3 regions of the Bacteroides helcogenes P 36-108 genome follow, and region 3 is predicted to be linked to each of the others. Evidence: riboswitches for the same ligand, from Rfam matches in the RefSeq annotation. Region 3 holds a riboswitch; each other region holds the start of a gene.
What was found. A riboswitch is a leader RNA that binds a small molecule or an ion and turns the genes downstream of it on or off. The one in region 3 is predicted to bind cobalamin.
Positions count from the first base shown of each region.

Region 1: linked by a shared signal. The riboswitch ahead of BACHE_RS10095 (uroporphyrinogen decarboxylase/cobalamine-independent methonine synthase family protein) and the one ahead of BACHE_RS11010 (TonB-dependent receptor) in region 3 are both predicted to bind cobalamin.
Region 2: linked by a shared signal. The riboswitch ahead of BACHE_RS11650 (ribonucleoside-diphosphate reductase subunit alpha) and the one ahead of BACHE_RS11010 (TonB-dependent receptor) in region 3 are both predicted to bind cobalamin.

Region 1 is NC_014933.1:2,488,328-2,490,533, forward strand. It holds gene BACHE_RS10090 (anaerobic ribonucleoside triphosphate reductase) at 1-633, opposite strand, end outside; cobalamin riboswitch at 922-1,138, shown strand; gene BACHE_RS10095 (uroporphyrinogen decarboxylase/cobalamine-independent methonine synthase family protein) at 1,201-2,166, shown strand.
Region 2 is NC_014933.1:2,859,352-2,861,557, forward strand. It holds gene BACHE_RS11645 (carbon-nitrogen hydrolase family protein) at 1-457, opposite strand, end outside; cobalamin riboswitch at 624-838, shown strand; gene BACHE_RS11650 (ribonucleoside-diphosphate reductase subunit alpha) at 906-2,206, shown strand, end outside.
Region 3 is NC_014933.1:2,713,379-2,715,584, forward strand. It holds gene BACHE_RS11005 (TonB-dependent receptor) at 1-52, opposite strand, end outside; cobalamin riboswitch at 106-372, opposite strand; cobalamin riboswitch at 467-668, shown strand; gene BACHE_RS11010 (TonB-dependent receptor) at 853-2,206, shown strand, end outside.

The DNA of each region.
Region 1 (2,206 bases), 230 kb from region 3:
CGCCGTCTCCAGGGAGATGCATCCCAGGATGCTGGCGGTTTCTATGCGCTTGGCGGGGCGTGACTCACCGTGCCCGGCCGAAAAGCCGTTTTTCAGGATATGGTCCAATGGATGCTGCACGCACGTCAGGCTTTTGGTGGGATAGTAATCCTTGTCATGGATGTGCAGATAATTCTGGCTGACGGCTTCCAGCACTTCGTCGCTCAGCAGGTAATCGTCAACAAACGGCTTGGTCGTTTCGCTGGCAAACTTCATCATCATGCCGGCGGGAGTGTCGGCATTCATGTTGGCATTTTCTCTGGTGATGTCATTGGATTTGATGTTGATGATTTCCAGAAACATGTCACGGGTTTTTGCCTTGCGCGCAATGCTGCGCTGGTTGCGGTAGGCTATGTACTTTTGCGCCACGTCTTTGCGGCTGCTTTTCATCAGTTCCACTTCCACCATGTCCTGAATGGCCTCCACCGTCATTTGTGAATTTCCCTTGAAGGAAATGTGGTCTGTAATCTGATGAATCAACTGCAAGTCTTCACCTTTGTCCGTGTGCAGCATGGCTTTCCGGATGGCTGTGACTATTTTCTCTTCATTGAAGCCGACAATGCGGCCGTCACGTTTAATTACCGTTTGTATCATAATCGTTGTATCTAAATGTAGAACTGTTTTGTTTGACTTGGTTATGCCAACAAAGTTACGTATCTTCTTGATATGTTTTTCTTTTTGGAAAACTTTTGTGGGTTTAAAAAGTGTTAATGTATTGACGTACAGTATGTATATGTTGAAAAGTGGGAAACTTTGCTTGAAGATAGCTTTTCATAGTTGCTCATTATTGTATATTGGCGGAGTACAAAGAGCACCCTTGATTCTGAAATGCAAAATGAAGATAAATATTTGAGGCAGATTGCCTGTTTTCGAATTCTTTAGCTATATTTGCATCGAACCGGTTTGCATAAGGCTTTCTTCCTTAGCAATTAAAAGGGAATCGGGTGCAACTCCCGAACAGTCCCGCTGCTGTGAAGTTTTACGTCAAACATTCCGTTGGATACCTGTTGCCACTGATCAAATTCGGAAGCGAAAGAGGTTGGGAAGGCGTTCGGAATGGAAACTGAGTCAGAAGACCTGCCGTTCGATTGCGCTTCTTTGTCACTCGTGGGGTTAGGGCAAAGATTATTGATCTTAATATAATCAAAAGAAAGGATAGATATGGCAAAAGTATTTCCTCCGTTCAGATTGGATATTGCCGGAGCTTTTTGTGCGCCTCGCGCGCTGAAAGATGCCCGTGAGCAATATCGCAACGGGCGGATAAGCCTGCAAACCTTGCAGGCGGTTGAAGATGCAGAAGTACGCAACCTTGTGGAACGGCTGAAGTCGGGAGGCATGCAAGTTGTTTCCGATGGCGGTTTCCGGAGCCGTGACTTTCTGGAAAGCTGGGAAGGGATACATTCAAAGGATGGACGGCCCCTCACAGCAGGATCTGCCCTGGAGATTACCGCCCGGATCGGATTGCAACGGCATCCCGTATTTGAGGAGTTTGCTTTCCTCGTTTCCGTGGCGGGTGAGGACGTGACGGTCAAGCAGCATATACCCTCGCCGGCAGAAGTGATGACGCAGATACTTCAGCGTGTGGAACGGAGTTGCTTGGAGGCCGCCTATCCGGACATCCGCCTCCTGTCCGATGACATCACCGCCTGTTATAAGATACTGCTGGACAGACTTTATGATGCCGGTTGCCGCTATATCCAGTTTGACGGTGTGCATTCCGTGGTTATGGAAGAAACGATTCGTCTCAACAACCGCGTCTTGCGCGAGCGTCCCGGCGGAATGTATGTGGCTTTCCATGCTCCTACGGAGATGCTGGTGCAGTTGCATGGCGCCGACGCCTATTTCCTGAACTACGATTGCGGCTCTTGCGACCGCAACCGCTTGTTATGGTTCCTACATGAGAAGGAGGCGGTGTTCGGTTTTGTGCTTTCCCGTTATCCCCATGAAGACGAGTTGGACGAGCTTCAGGCCAAGACGGAGAATGTCTTGAATTATATTCCTCTGAAACGTTTCACTCTGTGCCTGCCCGATGCCAATGCGCTTCTTTCCCCCTCGGATGCCGATGAGGAAGAACAGTGGGAAACCGTGCGGCTGGGGATGATGATGGCGCGGCGTATATTTTGCTGACCGGAAGATATTCTGTTGTCAGTGAAATATGCCACACTTT
Region 2 (2,206 bases), 150 kb from region 3:
ATTCCTTGGGACGGAGTTGGTCGGCATATTTATAGTAATTGGGTATGCGCCCTCCGAACATTATTGCTTTGAGATTCAATTGTTCACACAGCTCTTTTCGATATTCGTACATGCGACGTGCCAGACGCAAGCCGCGATATTGGGGATGAATAAACACTTCGATGCCATAAAGGATGTTCCCTTCAGGATTGTGGGTATTCACTTGTGCATAGGTATGATCATTTTTTACATCATCATAATTTACAATAATACTAAGAGCACAGCCCACGATCTTCTCATCCACCACCGTCACAATTTGTCCTTCAGGGAAAATACGAATCAGTTTTTCTATCTGCTTGTGAGTCCAGAATACATCACTTCCATCCGAATATACACGTGTGAATGATTGTGCCAATTGCTCGTAGTCCTTAATCATCAGATTACGTATCTGTACTTTATTGATTTTAGGTGTTTCCATAAAATACTGCTATCTTGTTAAAAATGCTGCAAAGGTACGTTTTATAACCATACATTATTCTCTTGAAAGAAGATATTCTCGGCTTCCCAAACACAATCATTGTATTTTCAGTAGAAAGTTTTGCTATTTTAATAACATCAATACTGTAACGGTTACATTTATTTTTTATCTTTGCTCCCGAATTGGTTTCGGAAGGCCGATCGGTCATTCGGATTAAAAGGGAATCGGGTGCAAATCCCGAACAGTCCCGCTGCTGTGAAACTCCATCAATGTTTCTGATATAACTACTGCCACTGAGTCTTGCAAGTTAAAAAGAGGGAAACGGGAAGGCATCGGAAATAAGGAGTAAGTCAGAAGACCTGCCACTCATTAAAGGCTGTTTCCACTCGTGGGATTAGGGATACAGTGCGAAAGAAACATTAAAAATCACAATAAAAAAGACTATCTCATGGAAATAACCAAGAGAAATGGGACAAGAGAACCCTATGACAAGGAAAAGATTGCCACTGCAATACGGAAAAGTTTTATCAGCACCGGACAGAAAGTAACTGATGAAACTATATATATTCTGGTAAGAGAAGTAGAGAATTTCGTTGACGGCAATATGGAAAACCGAAATGTCGAACGGATTCAGGATGAAGTAGAACGATGCTTGATGGAACATGGCTTTTATACAGAAGCCAAAAACTACATCCTTTACCGCTGGCAACGGACAGAACGAAGAAAAGCCCTCAACAATATAGTAAATGAAGTTGGCGACACTACATTAATGGATATACTGAAAAGTATTCAACAGGATTTTACTTGCAATGAATACAGTCTGATTATGCTTGCAGAAAAATTTTCCAGCTTCTACAAACCAGAAATGGCATCAAAAGAACGGTTAACCGCACTCGTCAAGGCAGCCATAGAATTGACTACTCAGGAAGCTCCTGATTGGGAGTTTATTGCCGCACGGATACTTAACTTCCAATTAAGCAAGGAATTGAAAGAGCAAGAAGGAGTTGCCGGAATACATTCTTTTTATGAAAAGTTGTGCTTTCTGACAAATGAAGGATTGTATGGAGACTATATATTAGCTGCTTATTCTCCTCAGGAAATTGAAGAAGCCGAGGGATTTTTATGTAGTGAACGAGACAAATTACTTAATTATTCCGGGTTGGATTTACTCGCCAAACGTTACCTGATTCGTACCCGTTCACATCAACTGATTGAATCTGTACAAGAAATGTATTTGGGAATAGCTCTCCATCTTGCCATGCCTGAAAACAAAAACCGAATGTCATGGGTAAAAAAAATCTATGATCTGTTAAGCTGTTTGGAGGCAACGATGGCAACACCTACTATGGCCAATGCCCGTAAGCCCTATCACCAACTATCAAGCTGTTTTATTGATACTGTTCCCGATAGTTTAGAAGGCATCTATCGCAGTATAGACAATTTTGCTATGGTCAGCAAATTCGGAGGTGGAATGGGACTGTATTTTGGTAAAGTGCGTGCTTCCGGAGGCAATATACGGGGATTTAAAGGTGTGGCAGGCGGAGTAATTCGTTGGATGAAACTTGTTAATGACACAGCCGTAGCTGTTGATCAATTGGGCATGCGTCAAGGAGCTGTTGCTGTCTATCTGGATGTATGGCATAAAGACTTGCCGGAATTCCTTCAACTACGAACCAACAACGGAGATGACCGAATGAAAGCTCATGATATCTTTCCCGCCGTATGTTATCCGGATTTATTCTGGCGTAT
Region 3 (2,206 bases):
GAGATACCATCAGACAGCAGAGTATGGCTGTCAATAAGATATTTTTCTTCATTGATTAATAAAATATGGTTAATACTTGACTGCCTGACCCGGGAAGTCTTTTTCTGTTATGCAATGTCTCAGGCAGGTTTCCTGACTCAGCCTTTCCGAAAAGTCCAACCTTCCCGCCCTTCTGACTTCAGAGAAAACATTCTGCAATTTCAGGACAGTGGTTATAGATGAGAATACTTTTCGTTTGCTTTATTCCATCTTTTTTAGATAGATAAGCAAATAGGACCATACAGTAGCGGGCACTGTTTCAGCTTTTCACTGAATTCCCTTTTATATGACAGACAGAAAGAATGTCATATCACCTGAATGGGTGCAAATATACCTACTTTTTTAGAGAGAAAAATTAAACGCATATCTTTTGTTTACTTGGTTTTAAAATATTTTCTTATTTTTTCTTCTTTTATAAAAATAATAATACCTTTGCGGCGTTTTTGGTGAGATAATAGCATTTCAAGCTAATTGTTTTAAAAGGGAATCCGGTGAGAATCCGGAACAGTACCCGCTACTGTAAACACCTTATGAGAGGAATATTCTATTCGCATACCACTATCGCAAGATGGGAAGGTTTTATTTCTCAGGTGAAGTCAGGAAACCTGCCAAAAGTAAGCTGTTAGATGTCAAATTCCCGGGGATAGGAAATGACTGATGATCTGTTGAGTCAACAAAAGAATTTATACTAAAGTTCTTATTAAATTCGTTATTAGGGAAATTATCTTTAATATTCATCTGATATTGAGATTATTCCTTTGCGTGTTTTTTGATTCGGATTCTATGATATAGTTTTAATTTTAAGATTTAAAGATGAACAAAAAAGTTTTTTTATCAATGGCTGTTGCTTGTCCGCTATTGGTATTCGGACAGGGAAAAAGTATTACAGACAGTATTTTCAACATTAGTGAGGTGGAGATTACAGCTAAGCAGAGGAAACCTTTGCAGGACCAACCGGTGGGTATGTTGAATATGCCTGTCCCGTTGAAGTATCTTCCTATGACAGTGACCAAGATAGATCATGCTACCTTGCAGCGTAAGCATATAACTAATATGGAGGATGCCGTACGCTTTTTGCCGGGCGTAATTATGAGTTCAAATCAGTTGGGGGCTTTTCAACGGTATAGTATTCGTGGTACTTCTGATGCTGTGATTGCTTATGACGGAATACGTGATGAGCGTTCTTTGACTAATACAATACCTTTTGGTGACCTTTCTTCTGTTGAATCCATTGAGGTTATCAAAGGGCCTGCATCTATACTGGCAGGACATTCTGTGATGGGAGGAATCATCAATATCATTCGTAAGAAACCAACAGGACGTTTTACAGGCAATGCTGGCATAAGCTACGGCAGTTGGGAGCAAAAAGAGGCTAATGTAGGTTTCGGTGGTAAGTTGTTGGGACCGATAAATTATCGCGCCAATATTTACTATGCAAACGGGGACGGTTATCGTATGGTAAATGCCGACCGTTTCTCCGGAATGTTTGCCATTGGTTCCCAAGTCGGAAAGAAAGGGTATTTGGATGCAAGCATAAATTTTAATGACGACTATTATACCACTGATATAGGCGGTGCTCCCACAATGCCCGGAGATGTTTATAGCGTTAACGGAGACAAACTATTTGCCAAAAACGGCGAACGTAATCCGCTTTGTAATTACGAAGATGTGTTCAATGACATTGCAAACAATAGTATGCGTCGCCGCAATGTAGATGTAATGGCCACTTATACTTACGAATTGGCAGGCTGGCTGACTCTACGTGACCGTTTTTCTTATAGTCATAGTAACCTTGATTACTCTTGTGTAGAACGAGTCAGTTATCGTACCAGTGACAAACCTATATATGATTGGTATTATAAAGACAGTAAAACCGGAAAAACAAAGTACATAGAAGTGGATTCAGTACGTAGTGGGGATCCTCTTTGTTTTAATCCTGATCACCGCACTACCAGCAATATGCTTGATTTTACCGGTAAGTTCGAAGCCGGCAACATCAAACATAACTATACATTAGGATGGGCTTATTCCTATTTCAATTTTACCCAATATAATGGTTATGGTGCAGGAGATGTGTGGGGGCCTGGATTGAATGAAATGGTATCCGTAGTCAATCCTCATTATGTACGCGATTGGTGGGATAGCAAAGTTTCAGCCGCTTCCATCA